Regions from separate parts of the Streptomyces sp. NPDC001532 genome, predicted to be linked through region 2. Evidence: riboswitches for the same ligand, from Rfam matches in the RefSeq annotation. Region 2 holds a riboswitch; the other holds the start of a gene.
What was found. Region 2 has a riboswitch for S-adenosylmethionine ahead of thrC (threonine synthase). Riboswitches for the same ligand answer to the same signal wherever they lie in the genome.

Region 1 (12,032 bases), on a different contig from region 2:
CGCACTTCCACCTGTCGATCAACGACGTGACGTGGTTCGTGCGGATCGGCTTCTTCGCCGGACCGGTCATCGCCTTCATCGTCACCAAGCGGATCTGCCTCGGCCTCCAGCGCCGGGACAAGGACAAGGTGCTGCACGGTCGCGAGACCGGCACCATCAAGCGCCTGCCGCACGGTGAGTTCATCGAGGTGCACGAGCCGCTCAGCCAGGAGGCCCTGTACACCCTCACGGCGCACGAGCAGTACCAGCCGGCCGAGATCGGCCCGACGGTCGACGAGAACGGCGTCGAGCGCAAGGTGAAGGGCTCCGAGAAGATGCGCGCCAAGCTCAGCAAGGCGTACTTCGGTGAGGACTCCCAGATCCCCAAGCCGACCGTCGAGGAGTACAAGGAGATCACGAGCGGCCACGGCCACCACTGATCGCTGCGTTCGCCACGCCACGCTGAAGGGCCCCCGTCCGGTGTTCGGACGGGGGCCCTTCGCCGTGCCCGTGGCTGGATAGGCTGGGCCCACAACGTGTTCTACGACGATCAGGAGCGGCTGATGAGCGCTGTGACCCCCGCTGGAGGCGACACCGCGGCGGGCCGTTCCTGGCCCGTGGTGCTGAACGGTCTGCTGGAGGGCCGGGACCAGAGCGCCGACGACACGGCCTGGGCGATGGACCGGATCATGCGCGGCGAGGCGACCGACGCGCAGATCGCCGGCTTCGCGGTGGCGCTGCGCGCCAAGGGCGAGACGGTGGCGGAGATCACCGGCCTGGTCCGCACGATGTACGCGCATGCCAACGTGATCGAGGTGCCCGGCGCCACCGTCGACATCGTCGGCACCGGCGGCGACGGCGCCAAGACGGTGAACATCTCCACCATGTCCTCCATCGTCGTGGCCGGCACCGGCGCCAAGGTCGTCAAGCACGGCAACCGGGCCGCCTCCTCGGCCTCCGGCGCCTCCGACGTGCTGGAGAAGCTGGGCGTCAATCTGGAGCTGACGCCGAAGCGGGTGGCCGAGGTCGCCGAGGAGGCCGGCATCACCTTCTGCTTCGCGGTGAAGTTCCACCCGGCACTGCGTCATGTGGCCGCTGCCCGCGGCCAGTTGGGCATCCGGACGACGTTCAACATCCTCGGTCCGCTGACCAACCCGGCGCGGGTGAAGGCGCAGGCGGTGGGAGTGGCGGACCCGCGGATGGCGCCGATCGTCGCGGGCGTGCTGGCCGAACGCGGCAACTCGGCGCTGGTGTTCCGCGGCGACGACGGGCTGGACGAGCTGACCACCACGGCCACCTCCCGGGTCTGGGTGGTGCGCCACGGCAAGGTCGCCGAGGAGTCCTTCGACCCGCGCGACGTCGGCATCGAGCTGGTCCCGGTGGAGGCGCTGCGCGGCGCCGACGCCGCCTACAACGCCGAGGTCGCCCGGCGCCTGCTGGACGGCGAGACCGGGCCGGTCAGGGACGCGGTGCTGCTCAACTCGGCGGCCGCGCTGGTCGCCCTGGACCCGACCGACGCCCCGCTGGCCGAGCAGATCCGCGCCGGGATGGCGAAGGCGGCCGAGTCCATCGACACGGGCGCGGCGAAGCGGGCCCTGGAGCGCTGGATCGCCGCGAGCCACGCCTAGGGGTCGTCTCGCCGATCATGCCGGGCTCCCGGCGTCTGGTGCCGCGCCTCGCCGCGTTGTCGTCGGTTGCCATGGCTCCGCCATGCCGCCCTCCTCCGCCTTGCGATGCACGGCACCGGACGCCGCTCGCTGGTCCGGCCTGATCGACGAGACACCCCCTAGGGGCGAACTCCCGGCTCCCCTCGAGTCGTCCCGCGATCCGGACACGGGTTGCGGGACGACGATCATTTCGCGTACGTTCCTGTACCAGGTCATGAGTGACAGTCATGAGGCCCCGGCCGACTGTCCGGCAACCCTCCGTCCGTGGCGGGGTGCCCCGGGTGAAGACCAGGCCGTGGGCAGCAAGGCACACGGCAAGCGCGGACCCCTCGCACCACCAGGGGTCCTGGTCGTCGAGGAGCCTTCCGTGAGCAAGCGAATGCGATAGGGCCGCAGAGCCCCGCCTCCGCATCCCCTTTCCTTTTCTCCGCGCTCGAGCGTGCCGCTCGCGCGGTGATCTCCGTATGCCTTCACGGGAGTTCCGTCATGTCTGTCTCCACCGCTGCCGCCGACCAGTCCGTTTGTGCCCCGCTGCCCGTTCTGGGACGAGATGTCACCGTCCCGCTGGTCACCGGCGGCGAGGTCGCCTACGCCGCGCTGGACTACGCCGCCAGCGCGCCGGCGCTCCAGCGGGTCTGGGACGACGTCGCCGCCTACGCGCCGTACTACGGCAGCGTGCACCGCGGAGCCGGCTACCTCTCCCAGCTGTCCACCGACCTCTTCGAGAACGCCCGGAGGACCGTCGCCGAGTTCCTCGACTGCCGCGAGGCCGACCAGGTCGTCTTCACCCGGTCCACCACCGACTCGCTCAACCTGCTCGCCGCCGCGCTGCCCGCCGACTGCCGGGTCTTCGTCTTCGAGACCGAGCACCACGCCTCCCTGCTGCCCTGGAAGAACGCCGAGGTCACCTACCTCGACGCGCCGCGCACCCCGGCCGAGGCGGTGGCCACCCTGGAGCGCGCCCTCGCCGACCGCGAGCCCCACGGCCCGGCCCTGGTGTGCGTGACCGGCGCCTCCAACGTCACCGGCGAGCTGTGGCCGGTGCGGGAGCTGGCCGCGGCGGCGCACGCGCACGGCGCCCGGATCGTGCTGGACGCCGCTCAGCTCGCGCCCCACCACCCGGTGTCGGTGCGCGACCTGGACGTCGACTGGGTGGCCTTCTCCGGCCACAAGCTGTACGCCCCCTTCGGCTCCGGTGTCCTCGCGGGCCGTGCCGACTGGCTGCGCGAGGCCGAGCCGTACCTCGCGGGCGGCGGCGCCAGCCGCAAGGTCTCCCGGCGCGATGACGGCGGCGTGGACGTGGAGTGGCACGAGACCGCGGCCCGCCACGAGGCCGGCTCCCCGAACGTCATCGGCGCCTACTCGATCGCCTCCGCCTGCAAGGCCCTCACCGAGGCCGGCTTCGACTCCCTGGTCGCCCGCGAGCAGTACCTGGTCGAGAAGGTCCGCACCGGCCTCGCCGAGGTGCCCGAGGTGCGCGTGCTCTCCCTGTTCGGCGACGACGCCCCGCGCGTCGGGGTGATCTCCTTCGTCGTCGAGGGCTGGAACAGCTCCCACTTCGCCGCCGCGCTCTCCGCGGAGTACGGCATCGGGGTGCGCGACGGCCTGTTCTGCGCCCACCCGCTGGTGCGCACCCTGCTGGGCAGCGACCCGCAGACGCAGGGCGAGTGCGGCGCCCCCGAGGCCGCGCCCGGCGAGAAGTCCCTGAACGCCATCCGGGTCAGCTTCGGCGCGGGCACCCCGGACGAGCACGTGGAGCGGTTCCTGGGCGCGGTGCGCGAACTGGTGCGGGACGGCGCCCGCTGGAGCTACCGCACCGAGGAGGGGCGCTGCGTGCCGGACACCTCCGCGTGAGCCGCCGGCCGGGCGCGCCCAGCGGGATCAGCCGCGGGGCGCGCCCGGCCGCGTCCCGGAGCGGGCGGGATCCCGGTCGGTGCCGGGGCGCCCGCTCAGTTGTCCAGGCCGATGGAGAACGCCGCCTCCAGGTCGTGCTGGGAGTAGGTGCGGAACGCCACGTGGGTGTCGGTGCCCTCGACGCCGGGGATCTTGCTGATGCGGCCCGGGATGACCTCCGCCAGTTCCTCGTGCTCCTTGACCCGGACCATCGCGATCAGGTCGTAGGTGCCGGTCACGGAGAAGACCTCGCTGACGTTCTCCAGCGCGGCGATCGACTCGGCGATCTCGGGGATCCGGTCCACGCTGGTCTTGATCAGGACGATCGCGGTGATCACGGCTGGTTCTCTCCCTCGGGTGCCGGAGCTGGGGCGGCCCTCACTCTAGCCGCAGGTCCGAACCGGGCCCACGCGTAGAGCAGGCCCAGCGCGAAGCCCACCAGGTGCGCCAGGTAGGCCACGCCGGGCCCCTCGGTGGCCCGGCCCGCCGCCAGCCACTGCAGGGCCGCCCAGAAGGGCAGCACGAGCCAGGCGGGGAACCGCAGCGGCAGGAAGAGCAGGAACGGCAGAAGACTGGTGACGCGCGCCCGGGGGAAGAGGAAGAGGAACGCGCCGAGGACCGCCGAGATCGCCCCGGAGGCCCCCACCAGCGACTGCGGGGAGTCGGAGTTGGCGGCCGCGTACCCCAGCAGGGCGAGGTAGCCGCAGCCCAGGTAGAAGAGGATGAACTGCACTCGGCCCATCCGCTCCTCGGTCATCACCCCGAAGACGTAGAGGAAAAGCATGTTGCCGAGCAGGTGCACCCAGCTGCCGTGCACGAACAGCGCCGTGACCGGGGTCAGGGCGGCTCGGGGGGACCCTTCGAACAGTTCTGCGGGCACCACTCCCCAGCGCCGGAAATAGGCCCGCTGCGCGGCGAGCAGTTCGTCGCCGGTGCCGTACGCCGGACTGAGACCCGAGGCGGGGCCGATCAGGAAGACCAGGCAGCACAGGGCGATCAGTGCGTAGGTCACCGGCGCCGACGACCGGCGGCGGGTGCGGCCCGTCGGCGGGATCCAGTTGCTGATCATGAATACAGAGCATGACGTAACCGGACGCAACCGCACAGACCGCCTCGCCGCCGTGGACACCCGGGCGCCCGGTACCCGGCAGGCCGTAGGGTTACGAGCCACACGCCGCGGGAAGACCGGCGTGTCACGGACACTAGAAGGAAAGCGAACAGGTCACGATGACGGTTCCCCTGCCGACCGCCACGACGCGGTGGCGCTGCACCCTCTGCGGCAATCTCACCCGCTTCGACGTGACGCGCTCGTCGAAGGTAGTCGAGTACGTCCACCTCGATCTGGCCGGTGAGCCGAAGGTCGAGGAGCGCGAGGTGGTCAGTGAGACCATCGAGTCGGTGCGCTGCCGCTGGTGCAACGCGGTGGACCAGGTGGAACTCGTGGACAGGCCGGGCGCCGGCTCCTGACGATGGAGGCGGGGCCCGCAGACGCGATCCCCTCGCGGGGGTCCCGTAGAGGCATTGGGGTGTGACGGATGGTGGAGACACAAGGCGGGGGGCCGGGCGACGGCGCCGCTGAGGTGCTCGACCGTCCGCTGCCCGAAGGGGTGCGCCGCCGGGTCGTGCAGATCGTCTCGGACGGCTTCGGCGGACTGACCGTCGCGGAACTGCCCGCCCAGCTGCGGCAGTACGCGCGGTTCGCTCCGAACCGCCGGGCCAAGTTCGCGGGCAACGCGATGGCCGCGGCGCTGGAGACCGATCCGCTGTTCCGGCAGCGCATCGGCGAGAAGCTGAGAGAGGCCCAGCCGGAACTGGCCGGCGCCCTCGACTCCGGCTCGCCGCCACCGGCCGCGGACCCGCTCGACGTGGCGGCCGCGGCCTATGTGCTGCGGCCCGCCGGCTGGGTCAAGCTGGTGACCGCCGCCGGCGAGGAGGCCCAGCGCGCCGACGCCGAGCGCGCCGACGAGGAGAGCCGGGCCGAACTGGAGCGGCTGCGCGCCGAACTCGAAGCGGCCCGCGAGCACACCCGCGCCGAGACCGAGCGGCTGCGCGGGGAGCTCGACGGCGCCCGCAAGGAAGCGGAATCGCTTCACCGCAAGCTGCGTGCCGCGCTCAGCGACGTCAAGCGCGGCGAGGCGGCGCTGCGCAAGGTGCGCGGCGAGATGGAGACCGTACGCGCCGAGGGGCACGCCCAGGTGTCCTCCGCCGAGAGCGAGGTGCGGCGGCTCAAGGCGCGGCTCGGTGAGGCCGAGGCGGCCCTGGAGGCCACCCGCCGGGCCGCCCGCGAGGGACGCAGCGTGGAGGACATGCGGGTGCGGCTGCTGCTGGACACCCTGCTCGACGCCACCCAGGGACTGCGCCGCGAACTCGCCCTGCCGCCGGTGTCGGTGCGCCCCGCCGAGACGGTGGACGCGGTCGAACCGGGACGCATGACCCCGAAGGACATCGCCGCGCGCGCCCTGTCCGAGAACGACCCGGCGATCCTCGACCAGTTGCTCGCGCTGCCGCAGGCGCACCTGGTCGTCGACGGCTACAACGTCACCAAGACCGGCTATCCCCAGATGCCGCTGGAGAAGCAGCGGCTCAGGCTGCTCGGCCAGCTCTCGCAGCTCGCCGCGCAGACCGGCGCCGAGGTCACCTGTGTCTTCGACGGGGCCGAGCTGGCCGCGCCGGTGCTGCTGGCGCCGCCGCGCGGGGTGCGGGTGCTGTTCTCCAAGCCGGGGATCACCGCCGACGAGCTGATCCGTCAGCTGGTGCGCGCCGAGCCGCCGGGCCGCCCGGTCATCGTCGCCTCCACCGACCGCGAGGTCGCGGACGGGGTGGCGCGGGCCGGTGCCCGACCGGTGGCTTCCGCGGTACTTCTCAAGCGACTGTCCTGAAGGTCGATGTACGAGGCCTGTCGCCCGAATTGGCGGTTCTGTCGCGCGACGTAGTGTCAACCCGGTATCACGGCACGTGAGTTATGTGTAAAGAATGCAGGGTGTGACGAGATTTTTCTCGTGAGGATTTGAATGATCACAAGAAGGTCACTAGGGTCGAGCCTCGAACCTCCGAGCGGGTGATCACTCAGAAGAAGGAGTTCACCTCCGTGGCGTCCCATCGTCGACCCAAGCAGCCCAGTCGCGCCCGTGTGACCGTGCTGACCACCGCAGCCGCAGCTGCCGTCGCCCTCGGCTCCCAGGCCGCCCAAGCGGCACCGAGCGAGAAGCCGAGCAAGGACGAGGTCAAGGCCAAGGTCGACAAGCTCTACGAGCAGGCGGAGCAGGCCACCGAGAAGTACAACGGGGCCAAGGAGAAGCAGGAGAAGCTCCAGAAGGAGATCTCCACCATCCAGGACAACGTCGCCCGTGGCCAGGAAGAGGTCAACGAGCTGCGCAACGGCCTGGGTTCGATGGCCAGCGCCCAGTACCGCTCGGGCGGCATCGACCCGTCGCTCCAGCTCTTCCTCTCCGCCGACCCGGACGACTACCTCGACAAGGCCTCCACGCTCGACCAGTTGAGCGGCCAGCAGGTCGAGGCGCTCAAGGAGATCCAGGAGAAGCAGCGCGAGCTCGCCCAGCAGCGCTCCGAGGCCTCCGAGAAGCTGAAGGACCTCTCCTCCACCCGCACCGAACTGGGCAAGAAGAAGAAGGAAGTCCAGACCAAGCTCGCCGAGGCGCAGAAGCTCCTCAACACCCTCACCGCGCAGGAGAAGGCGGCGCTGGCCGAGGAGGAGCAGCGTGCCAGCCGCTCCGCCTCCGACCGCGTGGACCTCGGCAGCACCGCCCCCGCCTCCGGCCGGGCGCTGGCCGCCTTCCAGGCCGCCCAGAGCAAGATCGGCTCGCCGTACGTCTACGGCGCCTCCGGCCCGTCCTCCTTCGACTGCTCGGGCCTGACCTCCTGGGCCTTCGCCCAGGCCGGCGTCGGCATCCCCCGCACCTCGCAGGCCCAGGCCAACTACGGCACGAGGATCTACAGCCAGTCCGACCTCAAGGTCGGCGACCTGGTCATCTTCTACGGCGACCTGCACCACGTCGGCTTCTACGCGGGCAACGGCCAGGTGCTGCACGCCCCGCGCACCGGCACCGTCGTGCGCTACGAGTCGATCAACAACATGCCGTTCCAGTTCGGCGTCCGGATCTGATCCGTTCCAAGATCGGGACACCACGCCCCCCGAACGGGCGAATCACCGGGACGGGTTCTGACCTCGCGCCCCGCCGATGACCTGCGTCAGCGGCGGGGCGTCACCGTATGTGGTCGCCGAGGTCTTTGGCCGTCACCGTGTCACGGCGTTACTGTCTGCCGCGTTTCCCCCTCCGCCGGGCACTGCCCGCCGCCGGGGGTTCTTCCTGTCCGCCAGTGGAAGGAGCGCGGCTTCTCGTGGGGTCCCATCGCCGACAGGCACCGTCGTCCGGTCTCGACCGGGGCGCAAGTGTCGCGGTCTCTCTGCTGTCGGCCGCGGCGGCCGCGCTCGGCGCGGTGCCGGCCCTGGCCGCACCGCACGACGACACCCGCGCCGAGGTGGACCGCCTCTACGCGGAGGCCGAGAAGGCCACCGAGGCCTACAACAAGGCCGACGAACGCGCCGACTCGCTGCGCGGCCAGGTGAGCCGGGCCCAGGACCGGATCGCCCGGCAGCAGGAGCGCATCAACGACATGCGGGGCGCGCTGGGTTCGCTGGCCGGCGCCCAGTACCGCTCCGGCGGCCTCGACCCGTCACTGGCCCTGCTGTTCTCCGAGGACCCGGACGACTACCTCGACAAGGCCTCCGTCCTCGACCGGATCAGCGCCCACCAGGCCGGACGGCTGACGGACCTCCAGTCGGCGATGCGCGAACTCGCCCAGGAGCGCGCGGAGGCCGCCGAGAAGCTCGGCGAACTGGAGAAGAGCCGCAAGGCCGTCGCCTCCCACAAGCGGTCCGTGGAGCGCAAGCTCGCCAAGGCCCGGCGACTGCTCAACTCCCTCCCCGACGCCGAACGCGCCGCCTACGACCGGGCCTCGCGCTCCGGCCGCCAGGACATGCCCGACCTCGGGGACGCCGCCCCCGCCTCCGGCCGCGCCGCCGCCGCGGTCGCCGCCGCCCGCTCGGCGCTCGGCAAGCCGTACGTGTGGGGCGCCGCCGGACCGGCCGGCTTCGACTGCTCCGGCCTGATGCAGTGGTCGTACGCGCAGGCCGGGGTGGCCCTGCCGCGCACCTCGCAGGGGCAGCGGGTGGCCGGCCGGCAGGTGCCGCTCTCCCAGGCCCAGCCCGGCGACCTGGTCACCTACCGCTCCGACGCCAGCCATGTCGGCATGTACGTGGGCAACGGCCAGGTCATCCACGCGCCCTATCCGGGGGCGCCGGTGCGCTACGACCCGGTCGGGATGATGCCGGTCTCGGCGGTCACCCGGGTCTGAACCGGGCCGGGCGGCCTTACCCTCGGGAAGGTGGCGATTCGAAGGCGGGCGTCAGGGCCCTTGCTGATGGCGCTGTGCCTGCTGCTCGTCGCCCTGGTGGGATGCGGAGGACGGCCCGCGGCCGACAGCGCGCGGGCCGAGGTGCAGCGGCTGCTGGACCGGCGCGCGGCCGCCGTACTCGACCACGACGCGGCGGCCCACCGGACGACGGGCACGAGCGCCGGCTTCGACCGGTTGCGCGCGGTGCCGCTCGCGGACTGGTCGTACCGGCTGAAGTCCCTGGACCGCGCGGGTGACCGGGCCACCGCCGAGGCCGAGCTGAGCTACCGCGTCTCCGGGTACGACGCCGCTCCCGTCACCGCCGGCCGCACCCTGGGCCTCGCCCGTGACGCCGCCGGGCGGTGGTCGGTCGTCTCCGACCGGCCCGCGCGCGAGGCCGCCGAGCAACTGTGGGACCAGGGCACGGTGACCGCGGTGCGCGGCGCGGACAGCCTGGTGCTGGGGGTCGGCCGGTCCCGCGACGAACTGCGGACCTTCGCCGGGCTCGCGGACCGCGCGGTACCCGCGGTGTCCGACGCCTGGGGCACCGCCTGGAGCCGCCGGCTCGTGATCCTCGTACCGAAGTCGCTGGACGGCATGGCGGCTCTGCTGGGCTCGCCCGCCTCCTCCTACCGGGGCATCGCCGCGGTCACCACCGGGGAGACCGGGGCGGGCAGCGCGCCCGCCGACCGGATCATCGTCAACCCGGACGCCTACGGCGTGCTCGGACCCGTCGGCCGGCAGGTCGTGCTGACCCACGAGGCCACCCATGTCGCCACCCGCGTCCACACCAACGCCGCGACCCCGCTGTGGCTGTCGGAGGGCTACGCGGACTGGGTCGGCTACCGGGACACCGGACGACTGCCGGAGCAGGCCGCGCCCGAGCTGGCGCGCGCGGTGGCCGAGGGGCGGCCGCCGGCCGGGCTGCCCGCCGACGCGGACTTCGGGTTCACCGGGGACGCGAACGCACTGGCACGGGCCTACGAGGGCGGCTGGATGGCCTGCCGGCTCATCGCGGACCGCTGGGGCGAGGAGCGGCTCGGCGCGTTCTACCGGGCCGTCGGCGCGCACCAGGAGCGGGCCGGGGCGGTCGAGGAGGCGCTGGACGAGGTGCTGGGGACCGGGCCGGAGGAGTTCACCGGGCTCTGGCGGGAGTATCTGCGGGATCAGTTCGGCGGCTGAGCCGGGTCCGCCGTGCCGTCCAGCTGTGCGATGGCCTCCCTGAGCCAGCCGCGTTCCGCCTCGCCGGTCGCCCGGGCCACCCGCAGCAGGCCCTCGCGGAACAGGTCGCCCGCCTGCTCGGCCCGCACCGGCTCGCCCGCGCGGTAGAAGAAGCTCGCCGGGGTCTGGAGGAAATCCAGCCGCCGGCGCAGCACCGCCGCCTGCTCGCCGGGGTCGGGCAGGTGCCGCAGGAACGCCAGCAGCGTGTTGAAGCGGACCTGGTCGGTGATCTCCGCCTGCTTGGGATGGCGCAGGCGTTCGAGCAGGTCGGCGCGGCCCTCGTCGGTGAGGGAGAGGATGCGGCGCGGGGCGGCCCCGGTGCCGGGTTCGGTGTGCTGGTCGAGCTTGCCCGCGGTGACGAGGCGGGTGATCGCCGGGTACAGGGCGCCGTCGCTGACCGGGCGGACATGGCCGCTGAGCGCCTTGATGCGTTCCTTCAACTCGTATCCGTGCAGCGGCTCTTCGGCGAGGAAACCGAGGATCGACAGCTCCAGCATGCGGGCCGGTCCCTCCTTGCGGCGATCGTAGGACGATGGTACCTCTTGTCGAGATATCTCGAATCGAGGTATTGGCGGCGCCGACCCAGGGGGACACCGGACGTGGACACACATCGCAGACAGCTCCTCTCGCTCGCCCGGCCCGTCTACGTCGAACTCCTCGCCTCCGTCGCCGCCGGGATCATCAACACCGTCTGGGTCGCCCGGCTCGGCGGTCCCGCGGTGGCCGCCGTCGCCGTCGCGACCAACACCGAGAACGTGCTGCTCGGTGTCTCCCTGGTCTTCGGCTCCGGGACCACCGTGCTGGTCGCGCACGCCCGCGGCGCCCGCGATCCGGGGGCGGTGCGCGCGGCCGTACGGGGCGGCTGGGCCGTGTGGGCACTGCTCACGCCGGTGGTCGCGGTCGGCGGGTTCCTGCTGCGGGAACCCCTGGCGAGAGCGGTGCTCGGCGACGCGAGCAGCGCTCTGCCGCTCGCGGTCGGCTACTTCGCGATCTCCCTGCCGGGCATCGCCGTCTTCTACGCGCAGAACCTCGTCGACGGCATCCTGAAAGGCACCGGCGACACCCGCACCCCGATGCGGCTCGCCCTGCTCGCCAACGGGCTGATCCTGGTCTGCGACCCCTGGCTGATCCAGCGCCACGGAGTCCAGGGCGCCGCCGTCTCCACCGTCCTGTGCCGCTGTGTAGCCCTCGCCGTCGGACTGTCCGTGCTGCGCCGCGCCGCACTCCTGCGCCAGGCCCGGTCGGCCCGCCCCGCCGAGGGAGTCGGCCCCGCCCTGCGCCGCACCCTGCGCACCGGGCTGCCGATGGCCGCCGACTTCACCGTGCGGCAGGGCGGCGCGCTCGCACTGGTGGCGATCGTGGCGCGGATCGGCGTCACGGCCGTCGCCGCGTACGCCGTCGCCTACAAGGCGCTCTACGTCGCCACCATGGCCTTCTACGCGGTACGGCAGGCCGCCGCCATCCACACCGCCCAGCTGCTCGGCGCGGGCCGGCGGGCCTCCGCGGGGCCGGGCACGGCCGAGAGCGGGACCGGGGCCGGCGGGGGAGAGCGGTGGGCGGTCGGCCGGGCGGCCGTGCTGCTCTCCGGGACGGTCGGCGCGCTCGCCGCCGCGCTGCTGGCGCTCACCGCGCCCTGGATCATGGCCGCCTTCGGCGCCGGGCCCGAGGTCGCCGCGGCCGGAGTGCTGTTCCTGCGCTGCGTCGGGCCGTATCTGCTGCTCATGGCCTGCTTCATCGCGCTCGGCGGGGTCTTCGAGGGCAGCGGGGGAGCGCCGCTGCTGCTGCGGGTGACGCTGCTCGGCACGGCGGTGCAGCTGCCGCTGGCCCTCGCGCTGTCCGGGCTCGGGCTGCCCGGGG
Region 2 (12,032 bases):
GGGGCTCTCGGCGAGCCGCGCGTCGTAGGCCTCCTGCTTCCACTGGGAGTAGCGGAAGAGGATCGGGAAGTCCGGGGAGACGGTCTCGCGGACCGCGGCGACCAGCTCCGCCGCGAACCTGGCGCGGGCCACCGGGTCGCCGCCGTAGCCGTCGGTGCGCCGGTTGGTGTGCGCCCACAGGAACTGGTCGACGAGGTAGCCGTGGGCGCCGTGCAGCTCCACGCCGTCGAAGCCGATGCGCTCCGCCGCCGCGGCGGCCTCGGCGAAGGCGCCGATGACGTCGTCGATGTCGCGCTGGGTCATCGCCTCGCCGGTGCCCTCGGTGCCGTCGACGCGCAGGCCGGACGGGCCGACCGCCGGGGCCTCGGCGAACGGCGGCCGACCGGCCCGGCGGACCATGCCGATGTGCCACAGCTGCGGGACGATCGTGCCGCCCGCCGCGTGCACCTCCTCGGCGACCTTCGCCCAGCCCGCCAGCTGCTCCTCCCCGTGGAAGCGCGGCACACGGTCGCTCTCACCGGCCGAGGCGTGACCGACGTAGGTGCCCTCGGTGACGATCAGACCGACACCCGCGGCGGCCCGGCGTGCGTAGTACGACGCCACATCGGCGCCGGGGACGCCGCCCGGGGAGAACTGGCGGGTCATCGGGGCCATGGCGATCCGGTTGGGGACGGTCAGGCCGTTGATGGCGACGGGACGGTCGAGGATCTGCGCGGCGCGGGCGGAGGCGGTGTCGGCGGTGAGGGTCACCAGAGGGCTCCTTGAGGTACCAGGCGGTATGTGCGTGTGCAACGGTCCCCAACCGGGGAATCCGTCCCCGCATTCCGTCCCGGCGCCCTCCCGCTCCTGTGATCCGCCCCACGCACCTCGCGTCTCGCGCCCGGCTTCCGGCGGCTCACCTCTCGCAAGCGGGGCGCGGCCGTCCGGGTGAACCCGTCCACCCGCTACCCGTCACCCGACCGAAGTGCGCCTTATATATCATTTTGTGACGATCACGGAAACCAGAGTCAGCAACGGAACGAGCGGCCCCGGAGACTTGCGCGGCACCACGGTCGCCGTCGTCGGCCTCGGCTACGTCGGCCTGCCCACCGCCCTCGCCCTGTGGAGCGCGGGCGCCACCCTCGTCGGCCTCGACACCAGCGAGCGGCGGCTGACCGCCATCCGCGCCGGGACCGTCGACCTGCTGCCCGCCCAGCACGCCACCCTCGCCTGCGCCGAGGAAACCGGCGACTTCCGCCTCACCTCCGACGCGGACCGGCTGCGCGACGCCGACGCGGTGATCATCTGCGTGCCCACCCCGGTCACCCCGGACCACACGCCCGACCTCACCGCGCTGCGCACCGCGTGCGCGGCCGTCGTCGCACGGGCGGTACCCGGCCAGCTGATCGTGCTGACCTCCACCAGCCATGTCGGCACCACCCGCGAACTCCTCCTGGAACCGCTCGCCGCCCGCGGACTCACGCCCGAGACCGATGTCCTCGTGGCCTTCTCCCCGGAGCGCATCGACCCGGGCAACGAACGGCACCTGCCCGAGCACACCCCCCGGATCGTCGGCGGCGCCGGACCGCTCAGCACGCACGCCGCCGCCTCCCTGCTGCGGCCGACCGCCTCCCGCGTCCACGAGGTCGCCGCCCCCGAGACCGCCGAGATGGCCAAGCTCTGGGAGAACGTCTTCCGGGCCGTGAACATCGCCCTGGCCAACGAGCTGTCCGACGCCTGCCTCGACCTCGGCCTGGCCCCGCTCCCGGTCATCGAGGCGGCGGCGACCAAACCGTACGGCTTCCTGCCCTTCTATCCGGGACCGGGCGCCGGCGGCCACTGCATCCCCTGCGACCCCTACTACCTCCTCGCGCAACTGCCCTCCCGCCGCGGCGCGCCGCTGGTGAGCACCGCCATGGCCGCCCTGAGCGAACGGCCCGCGCGGATCGCCGCACAGGCGGCCCGCCTGCTCGACGCCGACGGCCTCACCCTCACCGGCGCCCGCGTGCTGGTGCTGGGCGTGGCCTACAAGTCCGGCGTGTCGGACGTCCGCGAGAGCCCGGCCCTGCGGCTGATCACCCTGCTCACCGAACAAGGCGCCGACGTCTCCTACAGCGACTGCCAGGTGCCCGCCCTCACCGTCGCCGGCCGGGCCCTGACCTCCGTGCCGCGACCCGAGGACGGCGACTGGGACCTCGTCGTCGTACACACCGCGCACCCCGGCACCCCCCTCGGCTGGCTCGACACCGCGCCACGGGTGCTCGACACCCGGCTGCGCCTGCGCGCACGGGCCGGTGCCCGGTGACCGCGCCCGCCCCCTGCGCGCCGCTCACCGGCACCGCCCCGGCCGGATCCGCCGCCCGCCGGCTGCTCCTCGCCGTGCTGCGCCGGGCACAGCGGCACATCGGCACCGGCGAGCGCGCCGCACTGCTGCGGCTGCTCGGGCTCACCGCCCTGCTGCCCGTGCTGTGCCTGATCGCCGCGCGCGCGGCACAACTGCCCTACCAGACCGGCCTGGTCACGCTGTACGGCATGGCCGTGCTCACCGGCACCGCCTGCCTGCTCCACCTCGCCTACACGCGCTACGACGACCCGGCGGTCCGCACCCTGCGCCGGCGCGCCCGCGGTCACGAGGAGTTCCCGGCGCTAGCCGAACGGCCGAGGGTCAGCTTCCTCCTCGCGGTCAAGGACGAGGCCGCGAACGTCGAAGCATGCGTCCGCTCGATGGCCGCCTCCGACTGGCCCGACCTCCAGATCGTCGTGGCCGACGACGGCTCACGGGACGGCACGGGGGCGATCCTCGACGCCCTGGCGGCCGAACTCGGCATCACCGTCGTGCGGCTGGAGACCAACGCCGGCAAGAAGGCGGCCCTCGTACGGGCCTGCGCGCTCGCCGACGGCGACATCCTGGTCTTCACCGACTCCGACTGCGTCATCGCCCCGGACGCGGTCGGCCGCTGCGTCCGGGCCATGGTCCGCCACCCCGAACTGGGCGCGGTCAGTGGCCACTGCCGGGCGCTCAACGCGCACACCGGACTGCTCACCCGGATCCAGGACGTCTGGTACGAGGGACAGTTCCGCATCGCCAAGGCGGCCGAGTCCGCGTTCGGCGCGGTGGCCTGCGTCTCGGGGCCGCTCGCCGCCTTCCGGCGCGAGGCCGTCTGGAACTATCTGCCCGCCTGGGCGGACGACCGGTTCGCCGGCGCGCCCTTCCGATTCGCCACCGACCGCCAGCTCACCGGTTACGTCCTCGGCCAGGCCTGGCGCGGCAAGGCGCTCAAACGCCGGTACGCCCACTCGCCGTTCGTCGCCGGCCACGACCATCCGGAGCGGCGCTGGCTGGTCGGCTACAGCCGCTCCGCGCGGGTGTGGACGAACGTGCCCGACCGCTGGCGGCCCTTCCTGCACCAGCAGGTGCGCTGGAAGAAGAGCTTCATCCGCAACCTGTTCTTCACCGGCGGCTTCATGTGGCGGCGCGGCCCGGTGCCCGCCCTCCTCTACTACGGGCACGCCCTGTGGGTGCTGGCCGCCCCGGCCCTGGTGTTCTGGCACCTGGTGTGGGCGCCGCTGCACCTCGCGGCCGGACTCACCGTGCTCTACCTGTGCGGTGTGCTGCTCAAGGGATCCCTGTGGGGTCTCGCCTACCGCCTCGACAACCCGGGCGACCGCCGCTGGCGCTACCGCCCGCTGATGAGCCTGCTCTCCTGCTGCGTCCTGGCCTGGCTGCTGCCGTACGCCGCCCTGACCCTGCGCCGCGCGATCTGGACGAGGACCCCCGCATGACCCTGACGACACATCACCGTCCCTGGCCCCTCCCGGAGCGGGCCCGGCGCACCCTGCGCCGGGCCGCCCGGACGGCGGCCTCCCTGCTCTCCGCGCTCGCCGTCGCGGCCCTCTACTGGGTCGTCCTCACCCGCGGCGGCTCCCGATGACGGCCCCGGAGGCGGCCCCGCCGCGCACCGACCGGCCCGGATCGCCGCGCCGGTGGCTGGTGCGCGGCCTCCTCCTCGCGCTCGCCGCCGCCGTGGCGGCCACCCCGTTCGCCGCCGCGTGGCAGTACGAGACCGAGCGGCGCGCGGTCTCCGCCCAGGCGCCCGCCCCCGGCTCCCGCGCGGACGCCCGGCCCCCGGCCACCGCCGCCCGCCACGCGAGCGCGCCGGTCGTCCTCGCCTACCACGACATCCACCCGGAAGCGGCCGGCTCCTACACCCTCACCCCCGAACAGCTGGACGAGCAGCTGGCCGCGCTGGCCGCCGCGGGCTACCGCAGCCTGTCCGCCGAGGAGTTCACCCGCTACCTGGCCACCGGACGGCCCCCGGCCCCGCGCAGCGTCTACCTCACCTTCGACGACGGCACCCGCGGCCTGTGGGCGTACGCCGACCGGATCCTCGCCAAGCACCACATGCGCGCCTCGGCCTACCTGATCACCGGCAGGGTGGGCACCCACCGCCCGTACTACCTGTCCTGGGCCGAGATCGACCGGATGTCCGGCTCCGGGCGCTGGGACTTCCAGGCGCACAGCCACCTCGGTCACTCCAGGGCACCCGTCGAGGCCGGCGGCCGCCAGGGCGCGGTGCTCGCCAACCGGCTGTGGCTGCCCGAGCGCGAACGCCTGGAGACGGAGGCGGAATACCGCGCGCGGGTCACCGACGACCTCGACCGGAACGTGCGGTCCTTCGCCGTCCACGGCCTGCCCGCCCCCGTGCTGTTCGCCTATCCGTTCTCGGAGGCGTCCGCGCCGACGAACCTCACCGGCCGCACCACCTCGATCCTGGAGGGACTGCTGCGGGAACGGTTCGCCGCGACGCTCACCAACACCTCCTCGCGCCCGCTGCCCGCGGGCCCGCGCGCCGCGTCCGCCGGGCTGGTGCAGCGTCTGGAGGTGATGCGGGGGACCACCACCGCCGCGCTGCTGGAGCAGGTGCGGGCCTGGACCTCGCGCTCGCCCGCCGAGGTGCCCGAGCCGCTGCGCCACCCGGGGCAGTGGCGGCTGCGCGACGCCCCGCCGGGAACCGGCCTGACCGCGCTGACCGGCCGCGGCCCGGCGCGGGGCACATATGTGTCGGCCGTCCATCTGCCCATGGCCACCGCCGACTGGACCACCTACCGGGTGGAGGCGACCGCCGGCCGGCTGAGCGGACCGCGCACCGGTGTGTCGGTCGAGGTCGGGCACGGCAGCCTGCACCCGTGCGTGGTGACGGTCTCCGCGGCCGGGCTGCGGGTGACCGAGCGCCCGGCGGGCCGGACACCCCGCGTCACCGTCCGCGCGCTGGACCCGGCCGCCGGGCACCGGATCCTGATCGAGGTGTCCCCGCGGTCCGTCCTGATCACCGTCGACGGCACCACGCTGACGGTACGCGCCGCACAGCGGCCCGAACCGGCCCGCACCAGCGGCGGCATCGCCCTCGCCGTCCGCAACGAGTCCGGGGACGTGGAAACGGCGTGGCCGCGCTTCACCTCGCTGCGCCTCGGCGCGTGAGAAACGCCCGAGGGCGGCACCCCCAGCGAACTGGGGGTGCCGCCCTCGGCGTAGGACGGGTCCGATCCGGGAGGGATCAGAAGTCCATGTCACCGCCCGGCATGCCGCCGCCGGCCGGCGCGGCGGCCTTCTCCGGCTTGTCGGCGATGACGGCCTCGGTGGTGAGGAACAGCGCGGCGATCGACGCGGCGTTCTGGAGCGCGGAGCGCGTCACCTTGGCCGGGTCGATGATGCCTTCCTTGACCAGGTCGACGTACTCGCCGGTCGCGGCGTTCAGGCCGTGGCCCGGGGTCAGGTTGCGCACCTTCTCCACCACGACACCGCCCTCGAGGCCGGCGTTGACGGCGATCTGCTTCAGCGGGGCCTCCAGGGCCAGCTTCACAGCGGCGGCACCGGTGGCCTCGTCGCCCTCGAGCTCCAGCTTCTCGAAGACCTGGGAGGCCTGGAGCAGGGCCACGCCACCACCGGCGACGATGCCCTCCTCGACGGCCGCCTTCGCGTTGCGGACGGCGTCCTCGATGCGGTGCTTGCGCTCCTTGAGCTCGACCTCGGTGGCGGCACCGGCCTTGATGACGGCCACGCCGCCGGCCAGCTTCGCCAGACGCTCCTGGAGCTTCTCGCGGTCGTAGTCCGAGTCGCTGTTCTCGATCTCGGCGCGGATCTGGTTCACGCGGCCCGCGACCTGGTCGGCGGAGCCGGCGCCGTCGACGATGGTGGTCTCGTCCTTGGTGATGACGACCTTGCGGGCGCGGCCCAGGAGGTCCAGGGTCGCGTTCTCCAGCTTGAGGCCGACCTCCTCGGAGATGACCTCGCCGCCCGTGAGGATGGCGATGTCGCCGAGCATGGCCTTGCGGCGGTCACCGAAGCCCGGGGCCTTGACGGCGACGGACTTGAAGGTGCCGCGGATCTTGTTGACGACCAGGGTCGACAGGGCCTCGCCCTCGACGTCCTCGGCGATGATCAGCAGCGGCTTGCCCGACTGCATGACCTTCTCCAGGAGCGGGAGCAGGTCCTTGACGTTGGAGATCTTGGAGTTGGCGATGAGGATGTACGGGTCCTCGAGCACCGCCTCCATGCGCTCCATGTCGGTGGCGAAGTAGGCGGAGATGTAGCCCTTGTCGAAGCGCATGCCCTCGGTGAGCTCGAGCTCCAGACCGAAGGTCTGCGACTCCTCGACGGTGATGACGCCTTCCTTGCCGACCTTGTCCATGGCCTCGGCGATCAGCTCGCCGATCTGGGTGTCGGCGGCGGAGATGGAGGCCGTGGAGGCGATCTGCTCCTTGGTCTCGACCTCCTTGGCCTGGTCGAGCAGCGCACCGGAGACGGCCTCGACGGCCTTCTCGATACCGCGCTTGAGGGCCATCGGGTTGGCGCCGGCGGCTACGTTGCGCAGACCCTCGCGGACGAGCGCCTGGGCGAGAACGGTGGCCGTGGTCGTACCGTCACCGGCGACGTCGTCCGTCTTCTTGGCGACTTCCTTGACCAGCTCGGCGCCGATCTTCTCGTACGGGTCCTCGAGCTCGATCTCCTTGGCGATGGAGACACCATCGTTGGTGATCGTGGGGGCGCCCCACTTCTTCTCGAGGACGACGTTGCGGCCCTTGGGGCCGAGCGTCACCTTCACGGCGTCCGCGAGCTGGTTCATGCCGCGCTCGAGGCCGCGCCGCGCCTCCTCGTCGAACGCGATGATCTTGGCCATGTGAAGTGGTCCCTCCAGGACTGGGGGTGATTCCTTCGGACCGCGCCCGCGCCCGCGACGGACGGCCTGCCTGCCTCGTGGTTCCTTGCCCCACACGGCCTGCGGCCTCACCGACCCGGTCCTTCGTTGTCACTCTCACCTTCAGAGTGCTAACGCAATGATTAGCACTCGCCCCCTTCGAGTGCAAGCGCCTCTCGGGGTACGGAGGCCAGTCAGCGGTGGGCGAACAGCCGCCGGGGGGCCGGCCCGGGACACGCCGAAGGGCTCGCACCGGCGTGCGGTGCGAGCCCTTCGGGCGAAACGAACTGACTGTTCAGGCGGTGACGCGAACCATGTCGGCCTGCGGGCCCTTCTGGCCCTGCGAGATCTCGAACTCGACCCGCTGGCCCTCTTCCAGGGTGCGGTACCCGTCCATCTGGATCGCGCTGTAGTGGACGAAGACGTCCGCACCACCGTCGACCGCGATGAAGCCGTACCCCTTCTCCGCGTTGAACCACTTGACGGTGCCCTGAGCCATGCCTAACTCCCCTATTACTGGCCCTTGCACAGATCCGCACTTCGCGGATCCGGGTCAGACCTCACCCCCCAGTCATTGGGGGCGTGCGCCGGAACGCGTCGACCGCGGCTGAATGTATCTGTCCAACTGCCGTCTGCAACAGGTCAATCGGACGAGAAATCCGGGCAGCATCGATCGCGCATTTACGGAGAATTCACCCGAGCTCTGGGCAATTCGGGCCCGGCAAAAGGAGCGAAAGGCGCAAAAAGGCCGCTGATTTTGGCTGCTTCTCATCGCAGTCACATCGCGGAAAGCAGACCGGGTTCCCCAACTGTACCGCGCTCAATCACACTGAATTGCCCCCTCCGTTTCTCTCACGGAGGGGGCAATCCGAAGAACGGTGTGTGACGTCAGCACCCGCCGGCCACGGCCGGGATGATCGACACGCCCGCGCCGTCCGGCGTGGCGGTCTCCAGGCCCTGCTCGAACCGGACGTCGTCGTCGTTGACGTACACGTTGACGAACCGGCGCAGCTTGCCCTGGTCGTCCAGCACCCGCGCGGCGATGCCGGTGTGGTTCTTCTCCAGGTCCGAGATGACCTCGGCGAGGTTCGCGCCCTCGGCGGAGACCTCGGCGCGGCCACCGGTGTAGGTGCGCAGGATGGTGGGGATGCGGACGGTGACGCTCACGAGAAAACCTCCGGTGGGATGACGTGCCTGGGCGCGGCGGAGCTAGACGAGACCAGCCTCGCGGAAGGACTCGAGGTTCGGGCGGATCGTCGCGGTGAGCCCCGTACCGGCCACCGCGTCGAGGGTCTTGAGCCCGTCGCCGGTGTTGAGCACGACGGTCGTGAGCGAGGGGTCCAGCGCACCGCTCTCGATCAGCTTGCGCGTCACGCCCACCGTCACACCGCCGGCGGTCTCCGCGAAGATGCCCTCCGTGCGCGCCAGCAGTTTGATGGCGTCGACGATCTGCTCGTCGGTGACGTCCTCCACCGCGCCGCCGGTGCGCCGCGCGATGTCCAGCACGTACGGCCCGTCCGCCGGGTTGCCGATGGCCAGCGACTTGGCGATGGTGTCCGGCTTCTGCGGGCGGACGACGTCGTGGCCCGCCTTGAAGGCGGTGGACACCGGGGAGCAGCCCTCGGCCTGGGCGCCGAAGATCTTGTACGGCTTGTCCTCGACGAGCCCGAGCTTGATCAGCTCCTGCAGGCCCTTGTCGATCTTGGTGAGCTGGGAGCCGGAGGCGATCGGCACCACGAGCTGGTCGGGCAGCTTCCAGCCGAGCTGCTCGCAGATCTCGTACGCCAGCGTCTTGGAGCCCTCGGCGTAGTACGGCCGCAGGTTGACGTTGACGAAGCCCCAGCCCTCGCCGGCCGGGTCGCCGATCAGCTCGGAGCAGAAGCGGTTCACATCGTCGTAGTTGCCCTCGATGCCGACCAGCTCGCCGCCGTAGACCGCAGCCATGACGACCTTGCCCTGCTCCAGGTCGTGCGGGATGAACACGCAGGAGCGGAAGCCGGCGCGGGCGGCGGCGGCGCCGACGGCGCCGGCCAGGTTGCCGGTGGAGGAGCAGGAGAGGGTGGTGAAGCCGAAGGCGCGGGCGGCCTCCAGGGCCTGGGCGACCACGCGGTCCTTGAAGGAGTGCGTCGGGTTGCCGGAGTCGTCCTTCACGAACAGCTTGCCGGGCTCGACGCCCAGCTCGCGGGCGAGGTTGTCGGCCTCGACGAGCTTGGTCCAGCCGGGGTTGATGTTCGGCTTGTCGGCCACGTCCGCCGGGACGGGCAGCAGCGGCGCGTACCGCCAGATGTTCGCGGGTCCCGCCTCGATGCGCTTACGCAGTTCCTCGGCGTCGTGGGCCGAGAAGTCGTAGGCGATCTCCAGCGGGCCGAAACACTCCTCGCAGGCGAAGACCGGGCCGAGCGGGACGCGGTGGCCGCACTCGCGGCAGGAGAGCGCCGAGGCCGGGCCGAGGTCTACCGTGGAAGTGGAATTCGTGGTGCTTGCAACAGTCTGCACAGCCATGTGAGGCGAGGCCCTTTCTCCTCATCTTCCTCACGACGCACTTCGCCGTGAGACGGATTTGGCACCTTCCCTAGCCGGGAGCCTCGCGTGATGATCAGCGGTGATCTACGAGACCGGCTGGAGGGTTGCCGGGGCTTCATCGGGCCGTGTCCCTCTGCCCCTCTGGATGAGCTGTATGTGGTTGTGGAACGCGAGCGGCCCCCGACATGCGATGGTCACCAGCGTTGTTCAAGACTGTAACCGAAGGCCAGGACAGTTGAGATAGTCGTCCGAACCGCGAGATGGATCACACGACAGTCCGATCACCACTCGCCGACAGAACGCAGAGGAGCCGCGCACTGTGCTGGAAGAAGTCGAGCGCTGGCTGAGCACCCGCTCCTGGTCCGTGACCGATCGACCGCTGCACAAGATCCTGGCCGCCAGACGCGCCACGGGCCAGACCGTGAGTGTCGTGCTGCCCGCGCTCAACGAGGAGGAGACGGTCGGTGACATCGTCGCCGTGATCCGTCACGACCTCATGCAGCAGGTCCCGCTCGTCGACGAGATCGTCGTCGTCGACTCGGGATCCACCGACCGCACCTCCGAGGTGGCCGCCGCCGCGGGCGCCCGGGTCGTCCACCGCGACGCGATACTGCCGCACCTGCCCGCCGTGCCCGGCAAGGGCGAGGTGCTGTGGCGCTCGCTGCTCGTGACCCGCGGCGACATCGTCTGCTTCATCGACGCGGACCTCAAGGAGTTCTCGTCGGACTTCGTCTCCGGGATCGTCGGCCCGCTGCTGACCGACCCCGACGTGGACCTGGTGAAGGCGATGTACGACCGCCCGCTGGGCGGCGCCGCCGGGCAGGGCGGCCGGGTCACCGAACTGATGGCCCGCCCGCTGCTGAACATGCACTGGCCGCAGCTGGCCGGGTTCGTGCAGCCGCTGGGCGGCGAGTACGCGGCCCGCCGCTCGCTCCTGGAGCAGCTGCCCTTCCCGGTCGGCTACGGCGTGGAGCTGGGCATGCTGGTGGACTCCCTGCACCTGGTCGGCCTGGACGCGCTCGCCCAGGTCGACGTGGGGGTGCGCAAGCATCGGCACCAGGACGGGCAGGCGCTCGGCCGGATGGCCGCGGCGATCTACCGCACCGCCCAGCTGCGGCTGGCCCGCGGCCATCTGATCCGGCCGTCGCTGACCCAGTTCGAGCGGATGGAGGACGGCTTCGAGCCGCGGACGTACTCCGTGGACACCGAGGAGCGTCCGCCGATGGTGGAGATCGCCGAGTACGCGGCACGCAAGGTGGCGTGACGCGCCAGGCCGCCTGTATACGGCCGAACCGTACGTTTGAGCGGTTGGGGGTCGGGCTAGGTTGAGGACCATGGCTTCAACGTTCGGTGCTGCTCAGGTACTGGTGGCCTCCAACCGTGGCCCGGTCTCCTACGAGGTGCGCGACGACGGCTCGCTGCACGCCCGGCGGGGCGGCGGCGGGCTGGTGTCGGGACTCTCGGCGATCGGGCCGGACGCGGACGCGCTGTGGGTGTGCTCCGCGCTCGGCGACGGCGACCGCGAGGCGGTCCGCCGCGGGGTCGGCGAGGACGGCGTGCGGATGCTGGACATCCCGGCGGACGTCCACGCGGACGCGTACAACGGGATCGCGAACTCGGCGCTGTGGTTCGTCCACCACATGCTGTACCAGACGCCGCTGGAGCCGGTCTTCGACGCGGAGTTCCGGCGGCAGTGGGCGTCGTACGAGACGTACAACCGGGCGTTCGCCGAGGCGCTGGCGGCCGAGGCGGCCGAGGGCGCGGCCGTGATCGTGCAGGACTACCACCTGGTGCTGGTCCCCGGCATGCTCCGCGAACTCCGCCCCGACCTCAGGATCGGCCACTTCTCCCACACCCCGTGGGCGCCCCCGGAGTACTTCCGGATGCTGCCCGACGACATCGCGCGGGCGGTGCTGCGGGGCATGCTCGGCGCGGACCGGCTCGGCTTCCTCACCCGGCGCTGGGCGGACGCGTTCGAGGCCTGCTGCGACGCCTTCGCCGGCGGCCTCGGCGGCACCCGGATCGGGGTGCACGGGCTCGGCGCGGACGCGGACTTCCTGCGGCGGCGCTCCCACGAGGCGGACGTCGAGGAACGGATGACCGCGCTGCGGGCGGAGATCGGCGAGGGCCGGCGGACCGTCGTGCGGGTCGACCGCACCGAGCTGTCCAAGAACATCGTGCGCGGACTGCTCGCCTACCGGCAGCTGCTGGCCGACCGCCCCGAGTGGCACGAGCGGGTCGTGCACGTCGCCTTCGCCTACCCCTCCCGGCAGGACCTCGCCGTCTACCGCGACTACACGGCCGAGGTGCAGCGGCTCGCGGCGGAGATCAACG

Region 1: linked by a shared signal. The riboswitch ahead of ABT232_RS25455 (aminotransferase class V-fold PLP-dependent enzyme) and the one ahead of thrC (threonine synthase) in region 2 are both predicted to bind S-adenosylmethionine.

What each region holds. Positions count from the first base shown of each region.
Region 1 is NZ_JBEPAL010000030.1:45,794-57,825, reverse strand. Features, by position in the region: gene qcrB (cytochrome bc1 complex cytochrome b subunit) at 1-419, shown strand, start outside; gene trpD (anthranilate phosphoribosyltransferase) at 543-1,607, shown strand; SAM riboswitch class IV at 1,857-1,973, shown strand; gene ABT232_RS25455 (aminotransferase class V-fold PLP-dependent enzyme) at 2,133-3,500, shown strand; gene ABT232_RS25450 (Lrp/AsnC family transcriptional regulator) at 3,596-3,877, opposite strand; gene ABT232_RS25445 (rhomboid family intramembrane serine protease) at 3,874-4,608, opposite strand; gene ABT232_RS25440 (hypothetical protein) at 4,767-5,006, shown strand; gene ABT232_RS25435 (NYN domain-containing protein) at 5,075-6,418, shown strand; gene ABT232_RS25430 (NlpC/P60 family protein) at 6,628-7,662, shown strand; gene ABT232_RS25425 (C40 family peptidase) at 7,899-8,915, shown strand; gene ABT232_RS25420 (hypothetical protein) at 8,946-10,136, shown strand; gene ABT232_RS25415 (PadR family transcriptional regulator) at 10,121-10,672, opposite strand; gene ABT232_RS25410 (MATE family efflux transporter) at 10,775-12,032, shown strand, end outside.
Region 2 is NZ_JBEPAL010000028.1:102,251-114,282, reverse strand. Features, by position in the region: gene ABT232_RS24655 (NADH:flavin oxidoreductase) at 1-750, opposite strand, end outside; gene ABT232_RS24650 (nucleotide sugar dehydrogenase) at 1,037-2,284, shown strand; gene ABT232_RS24645 (glycosyltransferase family 2 protein) at 2,281-3,762, shown strand; gene ABT232_RS24640 (hypothetical protein) at 3,759-3,911, shown strand; gene ABT232_RS24635 (polysaccharide deacetylase family protein) at 3,908-5,458, shown strand; gene groL (chaperonin GroEL) at 5,535-7,157, opposite strand; gene ABT232_RS24625 (cold-shock protein) at 7,471-7,674, opposite strand; gene ABT232_RS24620 (MoaD/ThiS family protein) at 8,064-8,342, opposite strand; gene thrC (threonine synthase) at 8,385-9,677, opposite strand; SAM riboswitch class I at 9,696-9,850, opposite strand; gene ABT232_RS24610 (glucosyl-3-phosphoglycerate synthase) at 10,018-10,962, shown strand; gene ABT232_RS24605 (alpha,alpha-trehalose-phosphate synthase (UDP-forming)) at 11,033-12,032, shown strand, end outside.